Regions from separate parts of the Mucilaginibacter inviolabilis genome, predicted to be linked through region 3. Evidence: riboswitches for the same ligand, from Rfam matches in the RefSeq annotation. Region 3 holds a riboswitch; each other region holds the start of a gene.
The links. Region 3 has a riboswitch for S-adenosylmethionine ahead of G7092_RS08035 (peroxiredoxin family protein). Riboswitches for the same ligand answer to the same signal wherever they lie in the genome.

Region 1 (10,803 bases), on a different contig from region 3:
AATAGTAAATATATTGTTATTGTTTCGGCCATTGACCCATCCGGTTTTCAGGAATTGAAAGATCTGCAGAGAATATTGGTTTATGGCTTTTTGGCGGCTATGATTCTGGTTTATTTTATAGGTAAAATATTTTCCTTTTATACCTTTCAGCCGGTACGGCGTATCATTAATAATGTTAAAAATATAACGGCCAATAATCTGCATTTTAGGCTGGATGAATTGAGTGGCAAGGACGAGATAGCCGAACTATCTTATACCTTCAATGACATGCTTAACCGCCTGGAAACCGCTTTTGAAACGCAAAACAACTTTGTAAGCAATGCTTCGCACGAGTTGCGTACACCTTTAACCATTATCAGTAGCGAAGCTGAACTGGCCATAAGTAAAACTGATGTAAGCCCGGAGCAGCGAGAGGTATTTGGTATCATCTACTCTGAGGCTGAAAAGCTGGGACAGATACTGAATAGTTTATTGACGCTTGCACAATCGGGCTTTGACGGTAAAAAACAGCGCTGGGAAAGCATCCGGATTGATGAGCTCTTGATGACCGCTTCAGAATCAATCAAAAGGATCAATATCGACAGTAATATACAGATTGATCTGGAAGATATGCCAACCGACGAGCACTTGCTTTATGTAAGCGGTAACAGTAACTTACTGCGCCTGGCCGTTACCAACATTATCAGCAATGCTTGTAAATATTCGGACAACCGTATGGTGAAAATAAGGTTGCTGACCGAAAATAATAAAGTGATTATCTCCATTACAGACCAGGGCATAGGTATACCCGAAAGTGAACTGCAGCATATTTTTGAACCATTTTTCAGGGCCTCCAATACGCACAGCTACGAAGGACATGGGGTAGGCTTACCTCTAACACTTAACATTATTCGTTTGCACAGGGGGAGTATAGGTATTCGTTCAGACGTTGGTAAAGGTACCGAGATCAAGGTGTTTTTACCTGTAGAGGCATCGGCGTAAAACTCTAATCAATTTCTAATAACTTTCTTAGATCATCTTAATTATTGGTGGCTACACTTGTATCAAACAAAACAGTACAAGTTTAACCATTAATAATTACGACTATGAAAACGCTGTTCATCCCCACCGATTTTACCTACCAATCGCTCCAAAGTATACCAACCATAGCTCAGCAATACTATCCGCAAAAAGTAGATATCAGGCTGGTACACATGCTGAAGATTACTGATAACATAGGCGAACTGCTGATGCTGTCGCGTCGTTCAACTGAGTACAGGCAGATCCCTGATAATTTTTATATCCGCTGCCGCGATCTTGAAAAAGACTTCAGTCACCTGATCAACCGTATCCATATCGATATTTTTTATGGCAGTACCGTGGCGGTTTTTAATAACTACCTGGATGCACATAACGTGGATGCCATTGTGCCACCGCACGATAACTATCAGTTACTTTTTAAAAATAGCATTGACCCCGAAGTGCTGATTGAAAAATGCGGCAAACGGGTGCTTGACAACACAGAAACAGATGGCATAATAGTAAACCTCATTGCCAAGGAGCCAGAATTAACAGAACAAGAGTAATTAACCCCTAAATTATTAAATATCATGCTACTAAAAGAAAACATCCCGGTTACCTATGTATTCGGAAAAATAAAAAAAGAACTCATCATGGTGGCCATTTATGCCTCGGCTATTTACCTGGTGCATCAGTACTATGACTTGAGAGAAGTTTCCATCCCCTTAACGGTACCTACCATATTGGGTACTATTATATCCCTGTTACTGGCTTTCCGGTCAAATCAGGCATACGGTCGTTGGTGGGAGGCCCGTATTTTGTGGGGCGGCATTGTGAATGATTGCCGTACGATTACCCGCCAGGTACTCACCTTTGTTGACAGCAGTATTGACGGCGACGAGAAGTGGGCGCTCAAAGAACGGATTGTAAAACGGCAGATAGCCTGGTGCTACAGTTTGAGCCGCCACCTGCGTAAACAAGATGCTAAACAAAACCTGGAGGCGTTTTTAAGCGATGATGATGTCCGGAATATTCGTAATGTAGATCATGTGCCGCTGGCTTTAAATGAGTTACAAGGGCATGATTTGCGCACTTTGTACAAACTGGGTTGGGTTAACGAGTACCAGCAGGTAACTATGGATGGCACCCTGACCAGTTTTATGAACTCCATGGGTGGATGCGAGCGGATCAAGAATACCGTATTCCCGGCTACATATAGCGTGTATATACACTGGCTAGTATTGTTTTTTGTACTACTGTTACCTTTTAGCCTGATGGAGTCTTTTGGCATATTACAGGTGCCGCTGGTGATCGCTATTTCGTCGGCATTTTTCCTGATCGAAAAAATGGCTATCCATTTGCAAGATCCATTTGAAAATATGCCGACAGATACTCCTACCACCGCCATCAGCCGGAAAATTGAGCAGGATCTGAAACAAATGCTGAAAGACGAAATGCCACAAGTGACCGATATGGTGACGAACAACCAGCAGCAAAAACAGGCGGCATTCTATATTTTATAATAAGGTTATAAGTAGTTAATAGTTAATTGATTGCCTACTGAGCGAGTGGTTTTTGGCTCTCCTGTTGCTTTAAATCAAACAGCCCGGCATCCTTAAAAAAGGAGCCGGGCTGTCGTTTGTTATAAGTATATGGAAAGTTGAGGACATGGTTAGTATCTAAGCCTGCTTCCTTTTAGCTGTCAGATATCTGCGTACCGGTATATCATAGATCACCATCACCAGGTAAGCTATTCCAACCAGCAATATGGCCGAAACCGGGATAATTAATCCCAATTGGCCAGGCCCCGGTTTGTGAGCAGCGTAATACTTCCCAAACATCCACATTACCGAGTAATGGGTCATATACAATGGGTATGATATTTTTCCGCAGAATACGCACAATTTCTTTATCCCCTGGGTTAAGGCTGCGCCTGCACCTAAGGCTATTAATAGCGGGAAGTAAAAGAGCACTACCAGGGTTTCGGAAAGCCAGTTCCATTTAGTAGAGAAAGGCATCAGGAAAGCTAAAGCCAGCAGCGCCGCCAGTCCTAAAAAGCCCAGTTTGTTTTTGATGATCCAGTTAAAGCGATATACCAATAAGCCGGCTAAAAACGAATAGCTGATGCGGGCGCCGCCATCCCAAAAGTTGCCCTTACCCCAGCCGCCCATCAGGTTTCCGGAATGAGAAGCCACAAAACAAAGACCTACTGCCGCCAATATCGCTAACACAAGCAATACCCGTTTATTAACACGGCAAAGGACAAAAGCATAAACAATATTGGCTATATACTCCCAAAATAGCGACCATGCCGGAGCGTTAAAGCCGAATTGGTTAAAATAACGATCTGGCATTACCGGGAAGGGAATAAGCAGTATAGACATTAAAAATAACAGGATTAGCCTGCTTGCGCTGTACAGCTCCGGGTGACCGCCAAAAGGATCAAAAAGAAACGCTAACAGGCCCAGTACCGAGCCAAAAATAACTAAAGGGTGCAGTCTGATGATCCGGGATTTAAAAAACTCCATAATGCCCATTTTACCAATACGGTCGTCATAAGCATACCCGATCACAAAACCCGACAGACAAAAGAAAAAATCGACTGCAAGGAAACCATGCCCGATAAAGTTTTGACTGTAATCGGAATAGGCTATTTCCATAAAATGGAAAATTACCACGGCGAAGGCCGCGATACCACGCAAGCCATCAAGAATTTCAAAGTGTTGTTTAGTTTTTAGAATCTCGTTATTGAGTTTGTGTTCGATCATTAGTGTTTGGTTTATACAGGATAAAAGCAGCTGCACCGGGGTTGTGCATAAATTCCAAGAATACCAAATAATAACGATTTAGCCAATTTTTTTCGATTTGAAATTTGGCAGGGAACCGAAGGCTTGCTGTATGCCATGTAGATTATTGGGAATTTATGGCCTTAGAAGCCTTGCCCATCATGGTTCGACGGAGATCACCGAGACATCCATGTTTTATCTTTAATGTTATGTGATTTCACCATCAAAGTCCCTGGATTTTATCTCAGGGCGATAAATAGTATAAAAGTAAGGGAGAAAATTTGACGTCGCGGGCAGATTCGAACTGCCGTAGAAGGTTTTGCAGACCTTAACCTATCCTCTCGGTCACGCGACTTTTTAAAAAAAACTATAAATCACTTATGGAAGATGGAAGGGTAAGATCTTATTTATCTTTCTCCTATGCGGAGCAGGAATTAGCACCTTTTACATTATGCGGATGTACAGGTTGCTAAGACGTCTTTGGGCCTTTCCCTCAGTCTTTCTTGATAAGCGTGATAAAGAACTATTTGTCGTTGTTGACACTGCAAATATAAAATTGTTTTTATATAAATCCTATAGATTTAGTAGAATATTTTATTCTTTTAATGAATTTTGTATTTATCTGTCTTAATTTCAGTAGATTAAAATTAATTGGCAGGAGTTATACGATATACACCATCGGTCCTTACGGATATAATGCTGCCATCTTGTAGCTGATAATCGCTCACCACATACAGATTACCGTTACCGTCGGCCTGAACAAGTTTTACTTCTTTAGTTTTCAAATTTAAGGTATAATACCCGTCTATTTGTACCTGGGTACTGTAGTTGAAGGTTCTGTAAAAAGTTAAGATATCGCCTTTTATATTGGCTATCACCGGAGGGTAAGTTCCGTCTCCATAGGTATAGGCTGATTGATATACAGGGGAACCATCTTTATAAACGCTGAAGGCAGTTAATATATCTTTAGCTGTATTTTCCTTTGCCGAACTCACAAATGCATAGCCCGAAGTATTATCAATATCAATTAAACCGGAATTTTGATCAAGATTCAGCGGGGTAGACATAGAGCCATTGGTAGTGTTAATCAAATTATTAGCATACAGGATATGGTTTGCACTATACTCGTTTATGCGGGTAAAATCAAAATTATCCAATGAATATTTCACTTTTGACAGATCGGCCAGATTAATAAGCGAAGCTGTTTTATCTTCAAATATAGGATTGGTTACCAATACATGGTTATTGACAATACGGGAAATCCGGCCGTAACCCGAAGATACAAAATCAACAAAAGTTGATTGTTGCGTGTTTATATTGTATTTAGCTAACGTAACCCTGTCGCTACCCCGGTCAATAGTTACCGGTGGAACACTGGCTGTATTTTTATCACCGTAAATAAGTAACTCATTATCTGATACAGCTCTTATAAAGGTGGATGGTAATTTATCGCTGATAACATCCACTGCAAAAGTTTTCAATGATATTCTTTTGGTATAAAGCACATTATTCACATCGTCGGTTATAAATAAATAATTTCGGGAAGGTGAGATGTCAAGTGCTTCGGGGCCTAGGCTTTGTTTCAGATCCAATAGTTTTTTATAATTAAAAGCCTGAACAAACTGATGGGTATAATCATTAATACTATATTGACGGATAGTATCTGAAGTCACAACGGTTTGCACTTTGAAATTGTACTTAACGCCGGGTTTAAAAGCGTAATTAATAATTGCCGAGTAGTTATTAGTATTATTTTTAGATACAGTTACAGTCTGTAAGGTATTGGTATCTTGTTTCAGGATGATTTTTGAAGGTGCGGGATTTTGATCATACCGCAGAAAAATTTGCACCTGATTACCGGCCAGGGGTGCAATTTTAAAAGCAATAGTGCCTGCATCCTTTATAACAGCCTTAGCCGGCGGTGGGTAAAACGGCATATCATTTTTCTTTGAACAGCTGTTAAGCAATAAAGCAGCGGCAATAATAAGGTAAATGTTATTTTTCATAGGTAATAAATGATGGTTAAGGTAATGTTTTAATATTAAATAAGATTAAAAGCATTGTAAAATATTGGTAATAATTATGACTTATAAATATTAAAAAGGTTTAATACAGATTTAGGGATTATTCATTTTTTTGGGGTTTATTTCTCCTTAATGTACATATTTGCATCATGAGTAAGTTATGGCAAAAAACTACCAATGTAAATGAACTGGTAGAGAGCTTTACTGTTGGCCGCGACAGGGAATTTGATGAGCAAATGGCCGCCTTTGATGTGTTAGGATCATTGGCCCACACCCGTATGCTGCAAAGCATAGGATTGATGGACGCTGCCGATCTTGACCTGGTACAGCGCGAGCTAAAAGCCATATATGCCGATATTGAAAAAGGTGGCTTCACTATTGAGGATGGGGTAGAGGATGTACACTCGCAGGTGGAGATGCTATTGACTCAACGCATAGGTGATGCCGGAAAAAAAATTCACAGCGGCCGTTCCCGTAACGATCAGGTGCTGGTTGATTTGAAACTATTCTTCCGCAACCAGCTACAGCAGGTAGTTGAAGAAACGGAGGCACTGTTTCGGCAGTTAATCACGCTCAGCGAAAAACATAAAGATGTTTTACTACCCGGCTATACACATTTGCAGGTAGCTATGCCATCGTCATTCGGTTTATGGTTTGGTGCCTATGCCGAAAGCCTGGCTGATGATCTGGAACTTGTTTTGGCGGCTTATCGCATCACCAATAAAAATCCACTGGGCTCGGCAGCGGGTTATGGCTCATCGTTTCCTTTAAACCGCACTTTAACTACCCAATTGCTGGGTTTTGATAGTTTAAATTATAATGTAGTATACGCCCAGATGGGGCGTGGCAAAACCGAGCGGATCATCGCGCAGGCTTTGTCGTCCATTGCAGCTACACTGGCTAAAATGGCTATGGATCAGGCTTTATATCTAAGCCAGAACTTTGCCTTTGTGAGTTATCCGGATACGCTGACTACCGGCAGCAGTATTATGCCGCATAAAAAGAATCCTGATGTTTGGGAAATTATGCGCGGCAAATGTAACCGCCTGCAGGCGCTGCCAACTGATGTAGCCATGATGACCACCAACCTGCCATCGGGTTATCACCGCGAGCTGCAATTGCTGAAAGAGCTGTTGTTCCCGGCTTTTACCGATCTGAAAAGCTGCCTGCATATGGCCACTTTTATGCTGCAGAACATCAGCGTAAATGCCGATATATTAAAAGATCCCAAATATGCTTACCTCTTCAGTGTGGAAGAAGTGAACCGTATGGTATTGAACGGTACCCCTTTCCGTGATGCCTACAAACAAATAGGTCTGGCTATTGAACAGGGCGATTTTAACCCCGACAAAACCGTAAACCATACCCACGAAGGGAGCATAGGCAACCTGGGCAACGAGCAGATTACTGCTGCCTTTGATAAGTTACTGACTAATTTTGATTTTGAAAAGGTTGATACGGCGATAAAAGAGCTGGTGAAATAGGTAACACAATAAATTGGTTATTCTGTTGTTATTGCATAACAGTCAACCGCCTACACCTATGAAAAGCTTGCAAAACTTATTTATTGCATTCCTCTTATTGCTTGTCGCTTTAGTATCATGTAAGCATGACAATAGCATAACTATCACGGGCAATATTAAAGGGTTAAATGCAAAATGGGTATACTTACATCTCAATTATCCGATAGGCTCTCCTGCAATTGATTCCGCAAAAGTTATTGATGGCAAATTTGAGTTTAGCCGTCATCCCGATACCGCGTTCATAGCCGATTTGATTTTGTTGAAGTACCACGATGAAAAAGGGAAAAGTGGTTTTCTGAGCATTAATGACCCTTATACAGTAGATAAAAGCAAGCCATCGGCTTATGCGGCTTTTATTATGGAACCAGGGTTGACAACGCTCACCGGGGATCTGGCAAACAACAAAGGTATAAGCATAATATCAGGTCATCAGAACGAGTTTTATTTCAAAAATTTCGATCTGCCGTTTATCAGGATCAGTAAGGATAGTGTTAAAAGATCGGCTCAGGCTGCACGCATTAAAAAGCTGGTTGAAGATACTCCTGATGCTTACTGGGCACTTTTTGCATTTAATAATTTCAAGTATGATCTAAGCCATCAGCAAAACAAAAGCATTTTTGATGAATTTAACAATGAAATAAAAACATCCTATCAGGGTAAAAATATCAAACAGTTTCTTGATGATCAGCCCCAAAATAAGAACGAATTTCCAAATACCACTTTCGTTGACAGGGATGCCAAGCAGGTAACCCTGATTGATACCACTAGGAAACTGAATATGGTTGTATTTTGGGCCAGTTGGTGCGGCCCTTGCAGACGGGAGATCCCGTCGTTAAAAAGAATAGCTTCTGCCTGTAAAAACGATAATTTAAGATTTGTAAGCGTATCGGTTGATAATCAAAAGACTGAATGGATAAAGGCCGTGAATGAAGAAAATATGCTCTGGCAGCAGTTAATTATACCCGCTAAACAGGTTAATAGGGCTAATGCACAATATAATTTAGGATGGGTACCACAAATTTACCTGGTTAATAGTAAAAGGCAAATAGTAAAAAAAATAGATGGTTTTGATGCCGGAAACGAAGAAGTAGTAAAAACTTTTATAACAAATTACCTGGCAAAAAACTGATATTTGCCATTTATAAATATGAACGGACAAAACAGAAGCGATATATACCCAGGCCTGGAAGTTGATATTATCCTGAAGAAAGACCAGCGTACCGGAACCCTAACCCGTGGTTTTGTAAAAAGACTACTTACCAGCGCCGCTTACCATTCGCGAGGTATCAAAGTGCAGTTGGATGATGGGCAGGTTGGCCGCGTAGCCTGGATAGTGGAAGAGGAGGATTAGGTGAGAGTCAAGAGATAAGAGTCAGGAATCAAGACAGAGCAAAAATTGTTGATCTGATTGCCTTGCAGTTATTTTTTCTTGATTCTTGACTCTTATCTCTTGATTCTTTTTTACATAGTTCATTAATTCTACACAATTCATCGCCATATTTACGGTATAAACTTTTCTTATGCCTGCAAATAAAATAAAATCAAAGGTTTGGTTTAGGTTGGATGCTCATTACCGGATGCTTATTTCGTTGGTGATAAGCGGAATTGTGTTGTTTGTGTCCCTGGGGCATTTTAGTGTGCCGGCAGTAATCCTGGTTACCTGGATTGCTTTTGCATTAGCCATTATTATTATGGATTGGGTGATCATCCTGTCATCTCACCCCATGGAAGTACGTAAGATAGCCCGGATCCAGGATTCCAGTCGTACATTGATATTCCTGTTCGTGATTATAGCTTCATTAGTGAGTACACTGGCTATATTTTTTCTGCTTAAATCATCCAAACACCTGTCGGCCGAGGCGGTAACCGAGCATGTTTTGCTGAGTATGGCATCGGTTATTGTTTCCTGGATTTTGGTGCATACCATATTTACGCTGCGTTATGCGCATATGTATTATACCACTGATACGGACGGCGATAGCAACAAAAAACCAATAGGAGGCCTTGATTTTCCCGGCGATGAAAAACATCCGGATTACCTGGACTTTGTTTATTTTTCCTTTGTAATCGGCATGACCTTCCAGGTATCGGATGTGGAGATATCTTCTCGTCAGATACGTCGCCTGGCCTGGATACATGGCATGATATCCTTTGCGTTCAACACAGCCATCGTAGCTTTGGGCATCAACGTGATATCGGGTCTGGTATCCAGCTAAAATAAACTGCTTTGTGCTTCGATGAATTTAGGGCGAAGTAATTGTGTGTCTAAAGCTTTGTTCAATTTGTCCGTTACATAATCGGCCAGGATGGGCGAGTAGCGTTCATCGTGCTGGTGCATAAAGAACCATACCGATCTCAAACCCTGTTGCTGCCACTGTTTGATGCGGGTAACCCATTCATCCAAACGGGCTTTGTCCGAATCAAAATTGCCATCAACCAATCCGTTACCCACAAAACGAATAAAAGCATGCGGTGTGGGCAAATTCATGTGTACCACATCGCGCCTGCCCGTAGCATCAGTAATTACTGCGCCTATGTTAAGGTCATGCAATAGTTTAAAAACCTTTTCGCTGTTTTCAGGGACGGCAAACCATTCCTTATGTCGCAACTCTACAAAAACAGGAACGTCTTTGGGTAATTGCTCCAGGTATGCTTTTAACTCCGGAAAGCTTTTGGGTGTATAGTTATCACTAAGCTGTAAAAACATGGGCCCCAGTTTATCGCCAAAGGCCATCACGCCTTCGTAATAGCTGGTAGTGATATCTTCTGCATTTTTTAGCCTGCGGATATGACTAATGCTTTGCGAAAATTTGGGACAAAACTTAAAATCCGGATTGCTATCGGCCTTGGCTTTCCATTTGGAAATGGTATCTGGCCCGTAAACATTATAAAAGGTGGCGTTAAGTTCAATACAGTCAAAATGCTTTACGTATTCATCCAAAAAATTGGCCTCCTTGGTTTTAAGGGGGTAGATCTGACCCACCCACTCTTTACGGCCCCATTTGGCGCAACCCACGCGAACCTGCAATGGTTCTTTGCTTTTTGCAGCTGCTAAAGTGCTTAAAGTGAGTTCGGTATCGGGCGGAAGGGTGAAATCTACAGAAGCTAATTCTTGCGGGGTAACGCGGCCAAATTCCATATCGATGTATTATTTTATGCAAGATAGGATTTTGTTAGGACAGCTGGAATTTATGAAAAAAAGGCTGTGCCATAAATCACATTGACTACCCTTGGTGTTGTGTTACCCATGAATTGAAATTTAGCTCATAATATGTATACAAAAGTGGGTTTACATATTTTTCGGGAAAAAATATGTAATTTATTGATTATTAATTACATAAGTCAATGTAAACCCTAAAAAGTGTAAACCATGTAAACCCACTTTTTGTTAATGGAGGCAATCCAATCAATTACAAGAACATACCGCCTGATGCTTCAATACGCTGCGCGTTGATCCAACGGGCTTCTTCG
Region 2 (10,803 bases), 1.0 Mb from region 3:
ATAGTTACAATGCCTTTATATAATCTAAAAACATATAAAGCGCTTTCTTTTTTCCGTCGGTAAGATCAAAGTCAATTTTGTGCATCAGGTAATCCTGGATGTCAAAATCCTCACGCATAGGTAATTCTTCAAAAAGTTCTGCACGATGGTCAAGACCATATTTCAGGGCGGCGTTAAACTCTTCCATAAAATCTTGTGGAATAGGCTTATTAGCTATCCAGCCTGCAAACATAAATGGTAAGCCGGTGAAGTTTTGCCATTCTTCGGCAAGGTCATAGGCATATTTATATTTCTCCTTTTTGCCAAAAGTACGGTCGCCAATTTGTACAAAGGCGGTATTGGCTTCTGTCGATTCGCTGTAGTCGGCAGCATCTTTAATCAATTCAGGTGTTACCTTCCAATAGTTTTTTAATAAAACTCTGGCCAGGTTATTGGATGAACGTGATTGCGGATCAAGCTGCAGATATTTGATGGCCTTAACATCACAATTACTGAAAATAAATACCGAATTTACAGCGCCAACAGCACCAATACAGTACTCGGATACTATTTCCCAATGCGGCAAATTCAGGGTGGCTGCTACCGGGATCAGTCCGATGTCAACCACATCATCAATTAGTTTTTGAGCGCAGTCTGACGGCATATCCAGGCTCAATTCAATTTTATCTAATATTCCACTATGTTGGATGCCGTATATAAAGGGTTTGGTGTTAGTGTAGCTTACAGCTGATATTCTTATTTTATTCACAGAAACGCTCTCTTTCAGGATTGTTTTAAATGTTCGGAGTTGTTAAAATCGACGATCTCAAATTTTTCGCCGTCATATATTACTTTGTATAGAACCAGGTTTTGATGCGGAAAGGTATCCATTTCGGTAAGGGATTTTCCGCTTAGGATGCAAAGCAACAAACGCATAGCCCGGCCGTGCATACATATCAATACGGTTTTTTCCTCGGGATGGCTCATGATTACATTAAGCGCTTCGCGCTCGCGTATTTCTACCTCATTCGGACTTTCACCACCTTCAAATTTGCTGTCTAGGCGGCCATCTAACCAGTCGCGCATAATTTGTAAAAAAGCGGCTTTGTTTTGCGCAGTTGCAGGTTGCCCCTCATGTATTCCCCAGGCCAGTTCGTCTAAACCTGATAATTTCTGATACGGTATACCCAAATCGATAAAAGGCTGAATACTTTGCTGGGTACGCTTCAATGCCGATATGTATATTTTATCAAAAGGTACACTTTTGTAAGCTTCATAAAATTGAGACGCTTGTGTGCGGCCTTCGTCATTTAAATCGGTATCCATTCCCCGGCCCTGTACAACGCCTAGTCTATTAAGCTCTGTTTGGCCGTGGCGAACTATATATAAGGTTTTTTGTATCATTCATTTTTAAGCTGAAAGCTAAACCCGAAGGCCTAAAGCTTTATCGCTTGTTTTATATTGCTTTCGGCTTTTAGCCTTCTGCTTTAAGCTTTTTATCTAGTTAATTACCGGCAACTTGTAATACTGCGGTTTGGGTTCAGTTTCTGGGAATTCAAAATTAGTAAAATCGGTTACCACATTATATAAAGTATCGCGCTCAATAGGCTGCCGTCCTACATTTTTGATCAGCTCAACCAATTGTTTGGTGCTCATGCCCGGGTGCTGTTCTTCAGCACCAGCCATGGAGTATATTTTGGTGGTATCATCCAGTGTGCCATCAATATCATCAACCCCAAAGTTCAATGATAATTGCGCTGTAGTACGACTGATCATGGCCCAATAAGCCTTAATATGATCAAAATTATCCAGGTAGATACGTGCCACGGCATAATTGCGCAGGTCCTCAACCACCGTTGACTCTGGTACGTGCGACATCTGGTTATCCTGGTTGCGGAATTTTAACGGGATAAATGTTTGGAAACCTCCTGTTTTATCTTGTAACTGGCGCAGGCGCTCCATATGATCAACCCGATGCCAGAATTTTTCGATATGGCCATATAACATGGTAGCGTTGGAGCGGCCACCCAGTTTGTGCCATTCTTCATGAATAGCCAGCCATTGATCGCCGGTACATTTATCTTTAGATATCAGGTCACGTACTTCAGGATGGAAAATTTCGGCACCACCACCGGGTATCGATTGTAAGCCAGCCTCTTGCATCAGGCGCATGCCCGTAGCGTAGTCAATTTTGGCCTTTTTAAATATATAATGATACTCAACCGGGGTTAATGCCTTGATATGCAGTTCCGGGCGATGGGCGCGGATACGACTAAAAAGTTCCTGGTAAAAAGGTACATCATATTGTGGCAAAACGCCTCCTACTATATGTACTTCGGTTACCGGTTCGCCGTCATATTTGGTCACCATGTTAAACATTTCGTCCATGGTGTACTCCCAGCCTTCTGATTTTTGTTTCAGCAGGCGTGAGTATGAGCAAAATTTGCAGTCGTAAACACACAAATTAGTAGGCTCAATATGAAAATTACGGTTGAAATAGGTTTTATGCCCGTGCCGTTTTTCGCGGATGTAGTTGGCCAAAACGCCCAGATAACCCAGGTCGCCCTGCTCGTACAAGATCACGCCTTCATCAAAGGTGATGCGTTCACTGTTGAGAACTTTTTCGGCAATGTGCTTTAAATCAGCGGATAGATCCGGATTTTGTAATAATAACTGTAAATTACCTTCAGCTTCCATGAAAAAAACTTTGCGCAAATGTACTAAAAAGCATAAAACTATGCTTTATGAGATAATTCATTACAAAGTGGATGGAAGTAAATGACACTAAAATTGCATAGAGGTTATTGCGCCTATGGTTATACCATTAAAACAATCATCCTGGCAACCATTTGGAACATAGCCGCAATTGGATATCATGCCGTTGTTTTTTGCTTCAAAATAAATGCTGTTGGATTTCTTATCAGCCTTAAGCCAAACGGTTTTAGCCTTTTGATAAACAGCATCTAAAGTAAGTGACTCATCTGTGTCGTTAGAATGTGTATTGATATGGTCAGCGTCTTCGTGCCATTGTTTTATGGTATCTTTTTGACTGGTGCCGTTTCGCCTAAGTTGCGTCGAAATAAAATCACGTGAAACAATTTTACCATTAATTACACTGATTTTAGTCTCCGATCCATAACCGAAAACAGATCCCGAGCTAGTGGTATATTGATATGAATTTTGTGCGTTGCTTTTGAAGCTTAACCAGATGTTATAGCTTTTATTAAAGTCGCTTTCATTGGCAATGTTATCTTTTTTGCAGCCAGCCATTGAAATTAAAATAATGATAGCGGATAAGTAAAGTGTTTTCATGATGCAGGTTTTTAAATATTACGGAAAAATTATTTCCCCCGCTACACCTTATAAAAATAATCTTATTTAATTTGGCCAAATGAAGATTGAAACTATAGCTATCCATGCGGGGAATAAAAAGGACGAATCGTCAAAAGCTGTAATACAGCCTATTATATTATCTACCACTTTTGAACGTGGTATTGATGGTGATTTCCCGGGCGGGCATATCTATAGCCGGTCATCAAACCCTAACCGCTGGTCGTTGGAAAATGTATTGGCTAAGCTGGAAAATGGTGTGGATGCGGCTTCTTTTTCATCGGGTAATGCTGCGGGCATGTCGATTTTCCAGTCGCTGCCCGCGGGGACGCACATTATAGCGCCCGATGATATGTATCATGGCTTACGTAACCAGCTTAAAAATCTGTTTGCCGGCATTTTAACTTTTGATTTTATCGATGTAAACGATACAGAGGTGTTGCAGCAGCACATCAGGCCAGAAACAGGATTGATATGGTTGGAGACTCCATCAAATCCGCTGCTTAAAATAACTGATATCAAAAAGGTAGTGGCTATTGCCAAAGCCAAAGGTATCAGAGTGGTTTGTGATAATACCTTTGCTACTCCGATATGCCAGCAGCCGCTTTCATTAGGAGCAGATATCGTGATGCACTCAGCAACCAAATATTTTGGCGGCCATAGCGACCTGATGGGTGGCGCATTAATTACTGCCGAAAAAAGCGAGTGGTGGCAAAAAATACGCCAGGTACAGGAAATGGGGGGCGCTATCCCCTCTCCAACTGATTGTTATTACCTCGTTCGTAGTATTAAAACATTGCCCTATCGGGTTAAAGGCCATGTACAAAACGCTCAACTGCTGGCTGAGTTTTTAGAGCAACATCCTAAAGTTGAGCGGGTGCTATATCCCGGTTTGCCATCGCATCCGCAACATGACATCGCTAAAGAACAAATGCTGGCTTTTGGCGGCATGTTATCCTTTATTGTTAAGGGTGATGAAAACGATACGCATAACATCATCAATAAACTCAGCTTATTTACTCGTGCCACCAGTTTGGGAGGAGTTGAAAGCCTGATAGAGCACCGGGCAACTGTGGAAGGGCCTGATACCAAGACTCCAAGAAATCTCCTCAGAGTATCTGTTGGCTTAGAACATATTGATGATTTAATCGCAGATTTGAAGCAAGCCTTGAGTTAAGGATAAAGGTGAAGGGCGAAAGGTAAAAGGCTTTTTTATGGTCATCCACATAAAACTTTTTGCCCTTAACCTTTCACCTTTTACCTCAAAGAAAAATTTAATTTGGTTTTTTAAATTATATCACCCTATATTTGCAACAATATTTGGTAGCGATACCATTGATCAATTCTCCGCGATAGTTCGGGTTTTGATTTATAAAGAAGCGGCGAGAGATCAGGCTCAATGACCCGCTGGCAACCCTCCAAAATTGGAGAAGGTGCCAATTCCTGTCCCGGAAAATAACCCCGGGGAATATAAATTTATAACCATGAAAAGTTTAATTAAATTTAGTCAGCACAACATTTTTAATACCTCAAACGGTAACATACAATCTATTTGCTCAAATATCAGCAATATGTGTATGTGTTGCTGCTGCTGATCGACTTAACACGTCCTCTTTTTCCGATCCCGAAAAACAAACGTGTTGCAACAACTGGTAAAGATCATTTACCGGCAAGTTAAAAATCCATCAAATCGTCAAAAAATTAATTAAACACATTTCAATCTTACAACTATGTCTGCCAACAATTTAAAATTCGAAACCCTTCAATTACACGCCGGCCAGGAAGCCGATCCAACCACTGGTTCACGCGCTGTACCACTTTATCAAACCACCTCATACGTATTTAAAAACGCGGAGCATGGTGCTAATCTTTTTGCGCTGAAGGAATTTGGGAACATCTACACGCGTCTTATGAACCCCACTACCGATGTTTTTGAAAAACGGGTAGCGGCTTTAGAAGGCGGTGTCGCAGCTTTGGCTACAGCATCGGGGCAGGCGGCACAATTCATTGCTTTAAACAATATATTACAGGCTGGTGATAACTTTGTGACCTCTCCTTTCCTGTACGGCGGAACCTATAATCAGTTTAAAGTAGCTTTTAAGCGTTTAGGTATCGATGTTCGTTTTGCAAAAGATGATACTGCTGAAAATCTAGAAGCTTTAATCGACAATAAAACCAAAGCCATTTACCTGGAAACAGTAGGCAACCCGGGTTTTGCCATTGCTGATTTTGAAAAGGTAGCAGCATTGGCTAAAAAACATGACCTGCCCCTGATTGTCGACAATACATTTGGCGCCGCAGGTTATTTATTTCGCCCATTGGAGCATGGTGCACATATCGTGGTAGAATCAACTACCAAATGGATCGGTGGACACGGAACCAGCATTGGAGGTGTTATAGTTGATGGAGGTAATTACAACTGGGGTAACGGTAAATATCCACAGTTTACAGAACCATCTGAAGGTTACCACGGGTTGGTATTTGCCGATGTATTTGGTATTGACGGCCCATTTGGTAACATCCAGTTTATTATACGTGCCCGTGTTGAAGGTCTGCGTGATTTCGGCCCTTCACAGTCGCCGTTTAATGCCTGGTTGAATATTCAGGGTTTAGAAACTTTGTCATTACGGGTACAACGCCATGTAGATAATGCGCTGGAATTAGCTAAATGGCTGGAGCAACATCCGCAGGTAGCTAAAGTTAGTTATCCGGGTCTGCAATCGTCACCGTATCATGCGTTGGCAAAAAAATATTTAAAAAATGGTTTTGGAGCGGTGTTGTCATTTGAGATTAAGGGCGATAAACAACAGGCAAGTCATTTTATCGACAGCCTTCAACTGGTAAGCCATCTGGCCAATTTGGGTGATGCCAAAACGCTGATCATTCAACCATCTGCTACAACGCATCAGCAGCTTTCTGACGAAGAACAGTTATCTGCTGGTGTAACACCAACATCGTTAAGGGTATCAGTAGGCATTGAACATATTGATGATATCAAGGCCGATTTTGAACAGGCATTTGCCAAAGTAGAGCAGCTTGCCGCAGAGTTAGTATAGTTTTTTTTAAGTGATATAGTAAAGTTATAAGGGATGGTTTTAAGTCTGAACCAAAGATTTGAAACCACCCGAATAACAAAACAAAAGGATGAATACAGAAATATTTAAGTACACAGAAGCATTTGAATTCGAATCGGGCCAGGAAATACAGGATCTGGAAATTGGTTTTCATACCTATGGCAGACTGAATAAGGCGAAAGACAACGTGATCTGGATCTGTCATGCCCTTACCGCCAATGCCGATGTATTTGACTGGTGGAAAGGTTTGGTAGGTACCGGGTTCCTTTTTAATCCCGAAGAGCATTTTATTGTGTGTGCCAATATCCTGGGTTCGCCTTATGGTACAAGCAATCCACTAAGTGTAAACCCGGTAAGTGGGCAGCCTTATTATCAAGCGTTTCCGCAATTTACTATTAGGGATATCGTAAAAGCACATCAGTTACTCGCTGATCATTTACAAATCAATAATATACATATTTTGATAGGTGGTTCACTTGGCGGTCAACAGGCAGTTGAGTGGGCTATTATAGAACCTGAACGGATCAAAAACCTGATCCTGATAGCTACAAATGCGCGTCATTCTCCATGGGGTATCGCATTTAATGAGTCGCAGCGTTTGGCTATTACTACCGACCGTACTTTTTATGCCAATACGCCAGATGGTGGCCAAAAAGGGCTTAAAGCGGCCAGAAGTATAGCTCTGCTCTCCTACCGTGGATATAAAACTTATTCCATAACCCAACAAGAGGAAAGCGATGATAAAACGGATGATTACCGTGCATCGACTTATCAAAGCTACCAGGGGCAAAAACTGGTGAACCGGTTTAACGCATATAGCTATTGGTATCTCACCAAAACTATGGATTCACATAACGTGGGTCGTGGTCGTCATGGGGTTGAAAAAGCCTTAAGTCAGATCAAAGCCCGTACTCTGGTTATTGGGATTCATTCTGATGTATTATTCCCGATTGATGAGCAACAATACCTGTTCCAGCATATCCCGAAATCAGCTTTTGCTGAATTGGATTCGTTTTATGGGCATGATGGATTTTTAATTGAAACAGAAGCATTAACAAATATTATCACATCGTTTTTTAAAACCGATGTAAAAGGAAAAATTATAGAATTACAACGTACAGCGTAATGAGTAAAAAGTTAAATATCGGATTATTTGGATTTGGAGTTGTTGGGCAGGGGCTTTATGATATCGTTAAAACCAAAAATTTAAACATTGAAATTGTAAAATTTGCTATCAAGGATCCGCATAAAGAGCGCTCCCTGCCGGCACATTTATTTACTACCGATCGGGATGAATTGCTTAATAATCCGGAGATCAATACCATTGTTGAGCTGATCAATGATACTGAGGCTGCTTTTGAAATTGTATCAAGAGCTTTAAGTTCGGGTAAAAATGTGGTTTCGGCCAGCAAGAAAATGATCGCGCTTCATCTGGAAGAACTGATCGAGTTGCAGCATAAACATGGTACATCTTTATTATATGAAGGTGCGGTTTGTGGTAGTATCCCTATTATCCGTAACCTGGAGGAGTATTATGACAATGAATTACTTCACTCCATAAGCGGTATTTTTAACGGTTCATCAAACTATATACTTTCCAAAGGCTTTATTGAGGGCCTGGATTATAACAGCGCCCTAAAACAGGCACAAGACCTTGGTTTTGCAGAAACCGATCCAACCAGTGATGTTGGTGGTTTTGATGCCAAATACAAGCTGGTAATAGCTGCTGCGCATGCTTACGGTGTAATTGTGCAGCCAGATGAAGTATTTAACTTCGGCATACAAAACCTGGGCGCACAGGATTTGCAATATGCCCGCGAAAAAAACCTGAAAATAAAACTGGTTCCTGTAGCCAAAGAATTGGACGAGCGAAATGTAGCCCTATTTGTATTGCCTAAATTTGTAAACGAAACAGAGTTTTTATACAATGTAGAATATGAATACAACGGCGTAACCGTACAGGCAGCATTTGCTGATCAACAATTCTTTTTTGGTAAAGGCGCAGGTGGCCATCCTACCGGATCGGCTGTATTGTCTGATATCGCGGCCCTGCGTTATAACTACCAGTATGAATATAAAAAGGCTAAAGAAAAGACCGACCTTAACTTTACCAATAACATTGAATTGAATATTTACCTGAGATATGATGATGAAAGCCTGGTGGAAGCGTTAAACTTTAAGCATATACAGGAACGTTATTACTCAGGCAGCTACAAATTTGTTATCGGAAAAGTTAATCTGCAAGATCTGATCGATAACCAGGATCTTATTTCTGAGAGCAAAGCTTTCATTGCTTTTGCTGATCAGCTAACCGGAGTGACTTTGGCATCAACAAAAACACTTGTAGCTGAAGCTGTATAAAAATGATATAAGTTAAAGGGGGAATTATCAAAGCATTAGCCAAGTATATTCCCCCTTTAGGGGGTTAGGGGGCCCTTACTCCAGGTAATAGTGTTTTATCCTGTTCAATCCCTCATCAAGCTCATATACCAAAGGAGTAGCAGTAGGTATTTCGAGATTACTGACTTCTTCATCGCTCAATAAATCGATATATTTTACTAAGGAACGCAAGCTATTTCCATGGGCAACGATCACTACTTTTTGATTACGTCGCATGGCTTTTACGATACGCTCATTCCAGAAAGGCAAAACACGATCCATGGTTTCGCTTAAGTTTTCAGTGAGAGGTAGTTCTCGTTCCGTGAGTCCTTTATACCGCAGATCGTGCCCCGGGTAACGGGGATCCTCTTTGGTAATAGCAGGTGGATACTCATTAGGATCGCGGCGCCATTTATGGACCTGATCCGGTCCGTATTGAGTAATAGCTTCATCTTTATTCATCCCCTGTAGAGCACCATAAAAGCGCTCGTTTAATCGCCATGATTTTTCAACCGGTATCCAAAGGTGGTCTAATTCCTCTAAAATAAAATGCAGGGTTTTAATGGATCGTTTAAGAAAAGATGTAAAGCCAACATCAAAATTATAGCCATTTTTTTTGAGAATGTTGCCTGCATTTCGGGCCTGTATATATCCATTTTCCGAAAGGTCGACATCTTCCCAGCCGGTAAAGCGGTTTTCTAAATTCCAGGCACTTTCGCCGTGACGTATCAATACTAATTTCTGCATAGGTAAATACTTAACGCAAAAGTACCCCTTGAGTTGTAAAAATTTGCTTAATATTTATAAATCAGTTAGATTGCAGTGAACCAATTAAAAAATCTAACCTATTATGATTCCTACAACACCTGTAACTGTTAAAGATGGCATTGCCAACCCTGCTCCTCTGGGCCTTTGCGCCTTTGGTATGACCACCGTATTATTAAACATTCACAATGCTGGTTTTTTTGAAATGAACACTATGATACTGGCTATGGGTATATTTTATGGCGGATTGGCACAGGTAATAGCTGGTGTAATTGAAGCCAAAAAGAATAATACTTTTGGTTTAACCGCTTTTACCTCTTATGGATTCTTTTGGCTGTCGTTAGTAGGTTTAATAGTGATGCCTAAATTAGGTTGGGGCGCAGCACCATCAGAAGGTGCCATGTGTGCCTATTTAAGCATTTGGGGAATATTCACGCTATTATTGTTTTTTGGAACCTTGAAACTAAATCGTGCATTACAGTTTGTATTTGCTTCGTTAACCATATTATTCTTTCTGCTGGTTGCCGGTGATGCTACTGGTAATAGTAGTATAAAGCACCTGGCTGGATATGAAGGTATAATTTGCGGTGCATCTGCCATATATACCGGTATTGCCAATGTGTTGAATGAAGTGTACGGCAAAGTAGTATTACCAGTTGGCCCTGTTAATGTTTAATTTAAAAGCTAAAAATAATTCTGCTAAATTGCGCAGGTGAAAGATTTTAAAAAATATTACAGCATACCGGCCACCCCCGAAGAGATTTATATGGCCCTAACCAATCCTATCACCATAGAATTATGGACGGGTGAAGCAGCCGAAATGTCAACCGAGCCAGGCTCTGAATTTTCCATGTGGGATGGTAGTATTACCGGAAAAAACCTGGAGTTTGAACTAAACAAAAAAATTGTGCAGCAATGGTATTTTGAAGGAGAATCTGATAATTCCATCGTAACCATTAAGCTACATCCTGATAAAAAAGGATCGTCTGTTGAATTAAGGCATACCAACATTCCTGATAGTGATTTTGATGATATGGTTGATGGCTGGAACAATAGTTATTTTGGAGGCCTGATTGATTTTTTTGAAGGAGAATAAAAGTTTTGACGATAAGCTTTGGATAAAAAAGGTTGATCAGAATATATCATAAAACAACAAAGCCGCTCATTTGAGCGGCTTTGTTGTTTTAGAAATTGTGTCTAAACTGAAATCCAACTATTAATATAGTGTGAATTCAACTCTGCGGTTTGCCTGACGGCCAGCAGCTGTTTTGTTAGA
Region 3 (10,803 bases):
AACCCAGGTGGATCTGTGAACCAGCTGCAAGGCCATTCAAGGAAGTAACTCCTGCTGATGATAAATAGGGTATGCCTCCGGTGGTTGTATCTATGTCGACGATGGTGCGTTGGTCGGCTTTGGAATAGGAAGCTTCTTCCCCTGCTTTGATCTGGAAGGTCTCCACCCGGTGTTGCGCGCCAAAGGCAATGTTGAGCCCCTTTAGTATTTTATCAAAATAGCGGGTAAAATCTAAAGCAGTGGTGTTTTGACTGGCATTATAACTACCGGCATCAAAACTGGTAGGACTTTTTAAACCCAAACTGGCATTCAGTGAATTATCAACCCGGTTGCCAAAAATATTTTTACCATAAACATTGGAGAAATCGACATTCCAGTCGCCTACTTTACCTTTTAAACCTATGGCTATGGATTCATCTACAATGTTGTTTTCCATGGCCGGTAAAAAACCGTCGGGATAAATAAAGTTGTTGTTCCTGGATGTCCAGCCCGGTAAACGATACGTTGCTGTAAACTGCGAATTACGACTGCTGATACCACCAAAAGCATATAATTCAGCTGAGTTTTTTAAGGGAAGCCCAGCATTAAAAAACAACAAAGCATCCTGACCGGCATTGGATCCGCTGGCGCGCTGATCAAAAAAATGCCTGTCGATACCGCGGCTTTTTAATATAGCATCGTCAATATCTTTAGTATAAATAGCATCGTAGCCCCTAGTATTGGCACCGCCACCGTATATCGGGCCATTATAAAGCCCGGCATCAGCCTTACCTGATGGCAAAGAAATAGCCTGAGTAGCATATTCTGTAGTAACGTTAATATACCCTCCGTTGCCCAAACCTACGCCATAATTTACATTGGTACGTGTTACTGCGCCATCACCACGACGGCGTGTGCTTCCGGTGCTGCTTACAGCCAAATCATCTGTTTTTTTCTTCAGCACAATGTTGATCACCCCGGCAATAGCGTCTGATCCATACTGGGCCGCAGCACCGTCACGCAATATCTCAATGCGATCAATGGAGCCCGTGGGTATGGAGTTCAGATCGTATCCGGTTGACCCATTACCCAGGCCTCCATAGTTTACGTTGGCGCTTTTATGTCTGCGTTTTCCGTTAACCAACACCAATACCTGATCCGGGCCGAGGCCACGTAACTGAGCCAAACTCAATGCCGATCCCGCATCACCGGCATTACTGCCATTCACCGAGTGGAAGGATGGGGATATGTACTGCAGTATCTGCGTTACACTTACCTGCGGTGCCGACTCCAATAAGGGTTTAATATCAATAACATCAACAGGCGATGCCGAGTTGAGTTTAGTACGATTAGCATTGCGCGAGCCAACGATCTGCACTTCATTCAAGGCATTACCGGCAGGTTTCAAGCTAATATTAAAGTTCTTAATACCGTCAATCTCTACCTCCTGACTTTCAAAACCAATAAACGAAAACACCAGGTATTTACCATTACGTATCACTATCTCGAAAGAGCCATCGGCTTTGGTAACCGCTCCCTGGTTAAGACCTTTTACGGTTACCGACACACCCGGCAAGGGCGCTTTATCATCTGCGGAGGTTACTACTCCGCTTACCGTTCGTTTTTGTGCCCATACATTTTGCCCGTAAAGCAGGCTGAGAAATAAAATTAAGCGTACAATTTTCTTCATTTTACAATAGTTTAAAGGCAAAGCAGCGGCCCGGGCAAGGCGAAAAACACCTGCCAGCACCTTACTGATACCCAGATCAATTAATTATTTATATAGGGGATTATATTTTCAATTAGCGGCGATCTTTTGTTTAAAGCGGTCGTCGGTGAGTGCTTTTAAAAATTCAACAATGTCATCAATTTCGCTGCTGCTGAGGTTTAAAGGTTTATCAAGTGAGAGGTCGCGGTTAATACCATCCTTAACTACAGCCGAAGGGTCATTATAATATTCCACCACGCTGCGCAGGGTTTTAAACTTGCCATTATGCATATAAGGCGCGGTAACAGCCACATTGCGTAAGCTCGGGATCTTAAATTCGCCGTCTTCCGTTTTATTTTTGGTGATCACCGAACGGCCCGGATCGTTCAGATCCTTCCCGTTATACAGGCCGATACTTTTAAATCTGTCGGCTGTAAAATCTTCGCCCGAGTGGCAGTTGTTACAATTGGCTTTACCAATAAACAATAACCTGCCACGTGCAGCGGATGCGGATAAGGCATTATCATCTCCATTGATGTACCGGTCATAAGGGCTATTTGAGGTTTCCAATGTACGCTCAAATGAAGCTATAGCCTTAAGCAAGTTATCTTTGTTGGCAGGTGCCTTAAATACTTTTTGAAAAGCCGCAGCATAAACTACATCATCATTCAATCTTTTAACCGCTTCATCCAGGGACAGCCCCATTTCCGTGGGCGATGTGATAGGTCCCATAGCCTGTTCTTCCAAGGAAGATGCGCGTCCGTCCCAAAAAAGATGTGGCCGGCCTGAAAGATTAGTAAGTCCCGGTGAATTTCTGGCAGTGCGGTTACCTTTGATACCCAAGCTAAAAGTAACGGTATCGGCAAAAGCAAATTCCGGCTTATGGCAGGATGAACAACTGATAGTTTTATCCAGCGATAATATCGGATCGAAAAAAAGTTTCTCGCCCAGTTGCTCCTTGCTCTGTACCTCATCCCTGCCGCTCATAAAGCCGGTGAGACTTATTATTAAACTAAATACAGTTAAAATTAATAGCGTACTTTTCTTTTTCATATCAAACTACAGGTATTCCAGAACTTTCGCCGGGGCATACATGAGCCGCTACCCCGGCTACTCGTTCACTAACCACCAAATCCGGCTTTTTTGGATACTTTTTAGCCAAAACAGTGGCCATTCGCTCCATAGAGCGACTTTAATTGTGTTGTATCTTGTTAAAATTTGTTAAAAAACGGGCTTACTGAGCGTTGGCCACCAGGTTCACATTAAGATCAAAATCATCGTAGATCACTTTGTCGCCCAGGTTTTCGAAAAAATTCTTCGACCTGAATTTGATATCATACTTGGTACGGTCGACTGTAATTTTGGCGGTAGCATTTAACTTTTTCCCATCAACTTTTACAGCAGCCGGGAAACTCACATCATTGGTAATACCCTTAATGGTTAATTTGCCTTTAACATCATATTGGTTACCAGATGTTTTAGTTGCGGAAACGATCACAAAATTTGCTTTTGGAAACTTATCAGTACTGAAAAAAGTTTCGCTTTTAAGGGTGCTTACCAGTTTATCGTTCGAGGCCTGATCAGTTAGGTCGGCATCAGTAATGGTATTCAGGTCGATATCAAAAGTGCCACTTTTTAAAACATTATTTTCGGCTGTAAACTGGCCGTTACTTATTTTAACCTCGCCGTTATGATCGCCGGTTGCTTTTTTAGCTTGCCAGGTAAGTTTACTACCCTGATTATCAACCTTAAAACTTTGAGCCTTATAGTGTCTGTGTGCCGAAATAGTTTTTATCGGAAGGTTGGCTGTAGTTGTATTTGGGGTAAAAGCTGTAGCTAAAGTTGCTATAGAAATAATAGCTGCGGAATAAGTTGCGATGGTTAGTTTAGTTGTCATGGTGGATAGTTGTTTTGTATCTGTTTTCAATATGTTAAATGTTACCCGGTAAAGTATTAAGCTTTACCGGGGTGTATTAATGATTATTTACCTTTTTGCGTATTACTTTGAGAGTCTACTGCCGATGCACTGGCCGGAACTGGTTCTGCGATCAGTTCATCTAAAAGCTTATTGAATTTCTGCTCGTAATCTGCATAATACTTGCCTGTTACCGTGCCGGTATAACCTGTGTATATCTCCCTTACATCACCTTTACGATCGATAATGATTGTGGTTGGGAAAGCTATAAACTTATTCAGGGCAGGTAATTTTTGCGATACCAGCTTTTTATCGGCCAGGCCACCAAACAGGATATCGTACTGGATATTGTATTTCTCTTTCAGTTTCCCTAAGGTATACTGTGCATACTTCAAGCTGTCTTTTTGCTCAAAACCTATGGCTATGGCTTCTACACCTCGATTGTGGTTTTTGTTAAACCAAGGCGATAGAAATACCGTCTGATCTGTACAATTGGGGCACCAGGTACCAACAATCTCAATGATGGTGACCTTGCCTTTATACTTGGCATCGCTTAATGATACAGGCTTGCCTGTTAAATCTGGAAAAGTAAAATCGAGCTTTTTGTAACCCTCTTTCAAATAGGTAAGTTTGTAGGGATCAGGCAACTCGGCTTTATCATCCTTCACGGCATCAAACTTGGTATTATCATAAATTCCCTGTCCTATCTCTCCGCTTAAAGTACCATCGGCATTGATCTTTCCTTTATAGATTTTGGGACTCGGTCCGGTAAAACCTGATAGCTCAAATTCATCGCCCTGAACGGTACCTTCCAGCTCCCGGCTATCACCGGTTACCTGCATAATAACACCGGTAAGCTTGTTACCTGTTTGCTTTAAAATGGCTATCTTATTAGGTACCTGTTCTTTTGAATAAACTTTAAGCTCCCATTTACCGGTTAAGTTAGCTGCAGGAGCTACATCCTTACCTGGTTCAACAAAGCGGTAGCTTTTGCCATACTCAGCTATAAAAGGCAAGGAATTGCCTCTGAAACCAGGTACCAGGCTACGATATTCACCGCTCAGAGTCCCGTCATCTTCTATTTTGGCAACCAGGGCAGCATCATAGGTATTCATTTTTATAAATACCGAATCTTTGCCGATACGCTGCACATGAAAATTATCACGGCGGCTTCCATTAAGCAAGGTAAATACGGCATGTTCGGCATCTTTACCTTTAAACTCAAAGTTGAATGGTACTTTTGATTCGGCCACGGTAAATACGCCACGCCATACACCTTCTTTTATAAATTTTGCAGAAGGTGGGATATCTGCAGCTACGGCGGCTCCGCTAAACAACAAGCCTACTGTCAGGCATTTGAATGAAGTAATCAGATTAAGTGTTTTCATTTGATTGATTATAGATAGGTTAATAATGTTAGTTTCCCGGATGTGTAGCCGAATCTTTTACTGCTGCACTTTCAGGTGCAGGTTCAGCTATCAGTTTATCCAGCAGCTGGTTAAATTTCTTTTCATAATCCTTGTGGTATTTACCGGTTACCGTACCTGTATAGCCGGTATATATTTCGCGCACATCGCCATTTCTGTCGATAATAATAGTTGTGGGGAATGCAATGAACTTATTGAGCGCAGGGAGTTTTTGAGCAACTAGCTTTTTATCTGCCAAGCCACCAAAAGCTATATCATAGTTGATAGCGTATTTTTCTTTGAGTTTACCCAAAGTATACTTGGCATAATCAAGACTGTCTTTTTGTTCAAAACCAATGGCTATAGCCTCTACCCCACGATTATGGTTTTTATTGAACCATGGCGACAGGAATACAGTTTGATCTGTACAGTTAGGGCACCACGTACCTATAATCTCTACAATCACCACTTTTCCTTTGTACTTATTATCGCTCAGCGACACGGGTTTACCGTCGATACCCGGGAAAGAGAAATCAAGCTTTTTATAGCCTTCTTTTAAAAATGTAAGCTTATAAGGATCGGGCAATTCCACTGTTTCATTTTTGGCGGCATCAAACTTCAGATTTTTGTAGATCCCAAAGCCTTCTTCTCCGCTAATGGTACCATCGGGATTGATTTTTCCTTTGATAATAAACGGACTTGGGCCTGTAAAGCCGCTCAGGGCAAACTCGTCGCCTTGAACAGTACCTTCCAGCTCACGGGTGTCACCTACTACGGTCATCACAACCCCAGTAAGTTTATTACCTTTTTGTTTTAAAATGGCGATAGATGCAGGGACGGCTTCCTTACTATAGGTCTTGATTTCCCATTTACCGGAAAGATCTGCCTTTGGGACAACATCTTTACCAGGTTCCACAAAGCGATAGCTTTTACCGTATTCGGCAGTAAAAGGCAGTGAGTTGCCTCTGAAACCGGGTACCAGGCTACGGTATTCGCCACTTATTTTACCATCGTCTTCAATTTTAGCTACTAAAGCCGCATCATAGGTATTCATTTTTATGTAAACAGAATCTTTGCCTATTGCTTTCACATGGAAATTATCACGGCGCGAACCATTGATCAGCGTAAATACGGCGTGTTCGGCATCTTTACCTTTTAGTTCAAAATTAAAGGGTACCTGCGATTCACTTACTGTAAATACACCTCGCCAAACACCTTCTTTAATAAATTTGGAGGGAGGATTTTTATCCGCAGCTAACGTTGCGCCGCTGATCAGCAAACCTAATGACAGGCATTTTGCTTTAGTTAAATAATTGTGAATGTTCATATTTTTATAAAATTTAGTTATTGGAAGTTTTACTATGATAATTGCCGGATTTGAGATTTGGGCACAACAATCCCATGGCCCTGTTAAAGACCGGAAAAAGCACACAAAAAAATTTTAGCTGTTAATGCTTAAAACCAAAAGGCAAACTGAATACTGCAACATCGCAAGGCTGATGCTGGTCGCACATAAGATTGTAGATACTTTAATGTTTTCATGACAATAGTTAATTTATATTTCTAAAAAAATTTCAGAAAAAAGTTTAGCACTTATTTCAAGCTGAAAAGTTGCTGAAGATCATCGAGACTTCCTCTCCCTTCGTCTTTATAAATCAACTAATTAATGGTGGGGTTAATTAGAATGCTGTAAAGATAATAACAATTTTTATAATTACAAGTAAATCTATAGATTTAGTATAATATTTTTAGTTTAGTTCAATTTTTAATATAATCAACATCCTGGACTGTACAGCACACGCCTGTTTTACCACCATAGCAAAGCAACGCACTTAGTACAGCCAGGATGTTGATCTTATTTCAGGATCAATTTCCGGGATGAACTGTGCGAATTAACAATACTGGTAACAACAGAAAAGGATGCCACCATTCTGTATGTGAGCGTTAGTGAGAGAATTCATTTTCAGATTCATGGTATTTGTTGTATAAGCCGGACGCAAAATAGGTGGTTTAGATAACCTTCAGTTTTGCTATCCATTTAACAGCTCAGTTGGTGGCGATTGATCTGTTAAACTATATTAATTTAAGTATTACGCTTTTTTATTTTACCGGGATACTAAACTCAACCTCCTCGGGCGGCAAACATTGCTTATCGCTGCATACCATATAATTTACGGTACCATTAACCGATGCCTGCCCGCTTTTAAGCTTTATTTTTTGTTGAAACGTAACCGACTGTTCAAAGTACTGCACATTCATGCTAAAGGCTTTTTCATACTTATTTACTGCTTTAGGCTCTGAGGTATTGCCATTTAGTATATAATTATCGCTTTTGGTAAATTTAAAAGAAGTACTTATCGGTCCGCCATCGGCAAGATGTTGTGAGTAAATATGCCAGCCTTTATCAATGGTTGCCTTTATAAATACAATAGCTTGCTCGTTATCGATCTTCTTTGCCCCGTACGACCATTTTACAGGTGCCAGGATCTGTGCATAAGAAACCGTGCTGATGATATATGTTAAGAATACTAGTAATAGTTTTTTCATTCGGGGTAATGTGCTGAAGATGTAGGTTTATTTTATTGCTGAACGCTTCAATTGTTAGCAACAACAATGCATATCTGCATGATAGGCACTGATTAAGGTTTGATAGGTTTTCATTTATAGCCAGGTTATAATTTTTCAGTTATCAATTTGTATTCTATAAAACTTACCGGGGACAGAGCTGTAGAGATATTTATATAAACCTGTAGCTTCTTATCTTTCCCCTTTAGCAGGAGCAGGAATTAGCACCTTTTACATCTTATAAATTTTGTACAGGTTGCCAAGACTTCATGGGGCCTTTCCCTCCGTCTTATCTCGATAAGTATTAAAGAACTGATGTGGCAAATATATAATTAAATCTATAAATCCTATAGATTTAATATATTTTATTTCTTATCATTGCAAAGCAGGTAGCCATTGATTAAACAGCTCCTCATCAATCATTCTTTAAGATAATTATTTACCATCAAAAAAATGCCCGATCAAAAACCAAAACAAACAGCCCTTGGCGATGTAGCTGCCAGACAGTTAGCAGTAGCAACACGTACCGTTCCGCAATTGTCAACCATTACACCACGATGGTTAACACATTTATTAAACTGGATCCCTGTTGAATCTGGCGTTTACCGGTTAAATAAGGTTGTTGATGCCAACAATGTAGAGGTTGATTGCTCATCGCGTGATGAACGCGAGCTTCCATCAACTTTTGTTGACTATGAAGAAAATCCACGTGAGTATAACCTAAGCGCTGTTAACACGGTGCTGGATGTACATACACGTGTTTCTGACCTGTACAGCAAACCTTATAATCAGATCAGCGAGCAACTGCGCCTTACTATTGAAATAGTTAAGGAAAGACAAGAGAGCGAACTGATCAACAATCCTGAATATGGTTTACTGAGCAGTATTGCCCCATCTCAAAAAATTAAAACAAGGCTCGGCCCTCCTACTCCCGATGATCTGGATGAACTGATAACCAAAGTTTGGAAAGAACCAGGATTTTTCTTGCTGCATCCACTGGCCATTGCGGCGTTTGGTCGCGAATGTACCCGCCGGGGCGTACCGCCGCCAACAGTATCGCTTTTTGGCTCGCAATTTATTACCTGGAGAGGTATACCGCTTATTCCATCTGATAAATTACCTATTGTCAATAATAAATCGAAGATCATTCTTCTACGTACTGGCGAAAGCAGGCAGGGTGTGGTAGGGCTTTACCAGCCAGGTCTTCCCGGAGAACAATCGCCCGGTTTATCCGTGCGTTTTATGGGTATCAACAATAAAGCCATCGCTTCTTATCTGGTTTCGCTTTATTGCTCCCTGGCTGTTTTAGTTGATGATGCCATTGCTGTTTTAGAAGATGTTGATTTAGGTAACTATCATGAGTATAAATATTAATCCAGACAATATACCCAGCGCACAGGAACTGGAACAGTTGGCCAATCAGCTTTTTAAAGCCGGTCCAACAGGTTTCTTCAGTCATTCTCCGGCATTTACCCCGCAAAGTCAGTCCCTTTTGGGCGAGCTGCCTGATATTAATTCCTTTGAAGCTCCTGCTGCCCCTAATCAATCTATTCCGCCCAGTACCATTGGTGGGGGCGGAATTTCGCCATCAGCCATAAACCAGGGAAATGCCGTAAATCTGAAAGATCCGCAAACCAGCTTTACCGATCCTAATTTAAATGGTAGTCAACAAACTTCACCCTCTGCGCCTGCGTACAGCTCGCCTGCTTTTGGAGGGCAGTTACCGGCACAACAGGGATTTAATTATGATTCTTATTTAGAGAAAACAGACCTGATCTCCCATAATCCAACAAAGCAGCAATTTCCTATCGAACAGTTATCTGTAGTTCCAGACAACCTGCTACAGCTTCCTTATCAACAGGATCAGCATTTTGAAACTGAATTGCGAAAAGTGCTTGATGGAATAAACACTTCCAGTCCCGGTATTTCCGTTCCTTTTAACGGGGCACCGTTAGCACCGGAAATACCATTCTACTTTTTAAATGGCAACCATGGTTTACCGAGCGTAAAACCCACGGCTGATAAAGCATCAAAAGCGGGGATCAGTAATATTATAGATCTCCCTTTTGATGTAAATATTATCCGGCGCGATTTCCCGATATTACAGGAACGCGTTAATGGCAAACAATTGGTATGGCTTGATAATGCTGCCACTACGCAAAAGCCCAAACAGGTAATTGACCGCATCAGCTATTTTTATGAGCACGAAAACTCCAATATCCATCGTGCCGCCCATGAACTTGCGGCAAGGGCCACTGATGCCTATGAAGGCGCCCGCAGAAAAGTACAGGCCTTCCTGAACGCAGCCTCCATAAATGAGATCATTTTTGTACGGGGGGCCACAGAAGCCATAAACCTGGTAGCCAAAAGCTGGGGCGAGCAAAATCTGCAACCCGGTGACGAAATTGTAGTAAGCCACCTGGAACATCATGCCAACATTGTTCCGTGGCAGCAACTGGCAGTAAAAAAGGGTTTGAAACTAAAAGTTATTCCGGTTGATGATGATGGGCAGATATTGCTCGACGAATACGTAAAACTGCTTGGCCCTAAAACTAAACTGGTTTCATTTACACAGGTATCAAATGCTTTGGGTACCGTTACCCCCGCCGCACAGATCATACAACTGGCGCATCTGGCAGGGGCCAGGGTTTTGGTCGACGGAGCTCAATCGGTATCGCATATGCCAGTTAATGTACAGGCACTTGACGCTGATTGGTTTGTTTTTTCGGGGCATAAAGTTTTTGGCCCAACAGGTATTGGGGTGTTATATGGCAAGGAAGATCTGCTTAACGAAACGCAGCCATGGCAAGGCGGCGGTAATATGATAAAGGATGTGACCTTTGAGCATACCCAATACCATGACGCTCCCGCCAGATTTGAGGCCGGAACCGGAAATATTGCAGACGCAGTTGGCCTTGGAGCCGCTATTGATTATGTTACCCGGATAGGCATGCTTGTTATAGCAAAATATGAGCATTACCTGCTTGTATACGCTACCCAGCTTTTAAAAGAGGTTAAAGGTTTACGTTTGATAGGCACAGCACCAGACAAGGCAAGCGTAATATCATTTGTATTGGATGGTTATAAAACAGAAGACGTTGGCGCGGCATTAAATAAAGAAGGTATAGCGGTTCGTTCAGGCCATCATTGTGCGCAACCTATATTGCGCCGTTTTGGTGTCGAAAGCTCGGTGAGGCCGTCATTGGCATTTTATAATACCTGTGCCGAAA

Region 1: another riboswitch for S-adenosylmethionine. It lies ahead of G7092_RS24775 (acyltransferase family protein); the one in region 3 lies ahead of G7092_RS08035 (peroxiredoxin family protein).
Region 2: another riboswitch for S-adenosylmethionine. It lies ahead of G7092_RS03885 (O-acetylhomoserine aminocarboxypropyltransferase/cysteine synthase family protein); the one in region 3 lies ahead of G7092_RS08035 (peroxiredoxin family protein).

The regions. Positions count from the first base shown of each region.
Region 1 is NZ_JAANAT010000004.1:286,199-297,001, forward strand. It holds gene G7092_RS24760 (HAMP domain-containing sensor histidine kinase) at 1-981, shown strand, start outside; gene G7092_RS24765 (hypothetical protein) at 1,086-1,565, shown strand; gene G7092_RS24770 (bestrophin family protein) at 1,590-2,522, shown strand; gene G7092_RS24775 (acyltransferase family protein) at 2,679-3,767, opposite strand; SAM riboswitch class I at 4,190-4,298, opposite strand; gene G7092_RS24780 (hypothetical protein) at 4,433-5,791, opposite strand; gene argH (argininosuccinate lyase) at 5,959-7,293, shown strand; gene G7092_RS24790 (TlpA disulfide reductase family protein) at 7,352-8,461, shown strand; gene G7092_RS24795 (YwbE family protein) at 8,480-8,683, shown strand; gene G7092_RS24800 (DUF1345 domain-containing protein) at 8,853-9,548, shown strand; gene G7092_RS24805 (DUF72 domain-containing protein) at 9,545-10,471, opposite strand; gene G7092_RS24810 (SDR family NAD(P)-dependent oxidoreductase) at 10,743-10,803, opposite strand, start outside.
Region 2 is NZ_JAANAT010000001.1:984,020-994,822, forward strand. It holds gene G7092_RS03860 (menaquinone biosynthetic enzyme MqnA/MqnD family protein) at 5-748, opposite strand; gene G7092_RS03865 (histidine phosphatase family protein) at 763-1,383, opposite strand; gene mqnE (aminofutalosine synthase MqnE) at 1,480-2,676, opposite strand; gene G7092_RS03875 (hypothetical protein) at 2,764-3,291, opposite strand; gene G7092_RS03880 (trans-sulfuration enzyme family protein) at 3,371-4,486, shown strand; SAM riboswitch class I at 4,676-4,786, shown strand; gene G7092_RS03885 (O-acetylhomoserine aminocarboxypropyltransferase/cysteine synthase family protein) at 5,040-6,365, shown strand; gene G7092_RS03890 (homoserine O-acetyltransferase family protein) at 6,454-7,509, shown strand; gene G7092_RS03895 (homoserine dehydrogenase) at 7,509-8,744, shown strand; gene gpmA (2,3-diphosphoglycerate-dependent phosphoglycerate mutase) at 8,820-9,509, opposite strand; gene G7092_RS03905 (acetate uptake transporter) at 9,613-10,203, shown strand; gene G7092_RS03910 (SRPBCC domain-containing protein) at 10,240-10,623, shown strand; gene G7092_RS03915 (DUF6089 family protein) at 10,744-10,803, opposite strand, start outside.
Region 3 is NZ_JAANAT010000001.1:1,996,619-2,007,421, forward strand. It holds gene G7092_RS08015 (TonB-dependent receptor) at 1-1,669, opposite strand, end outside; gene G7092_RS08020 (cytochrome-c peroxidase) at 1,778-2,740, opposite strand; gene G7092_RS08025 (YceI family protein) at 2,922-3,584, opposite strand; gene G7092_RS08030 (peroxiredoxin family protein) at 3,668-4,990, opposite strand; gene G7092_RS08035 (peroxiredoxin family protein) at 5,019-6,335, opposite strand; SAM riboswitch class I at 6,561-6,665, opposite strand; gene G7092_RS08040 (protein-disulfide reductase DsbD N-terminal domain-containing protein) at 7,109-7,555, opposite strand; SAM riboswitch class I at 7,763-7,877, opposite strand; gene G7092_RS08045 (family 2A encapsulin nanocompartment shell protein) at 8,027-8,947, shown strand; gene G7092_RS08050 (family 2A encapsulin nanocompartment cargo protein cysteine desulfurase) at 8,931-10,803, shown strand, end outside.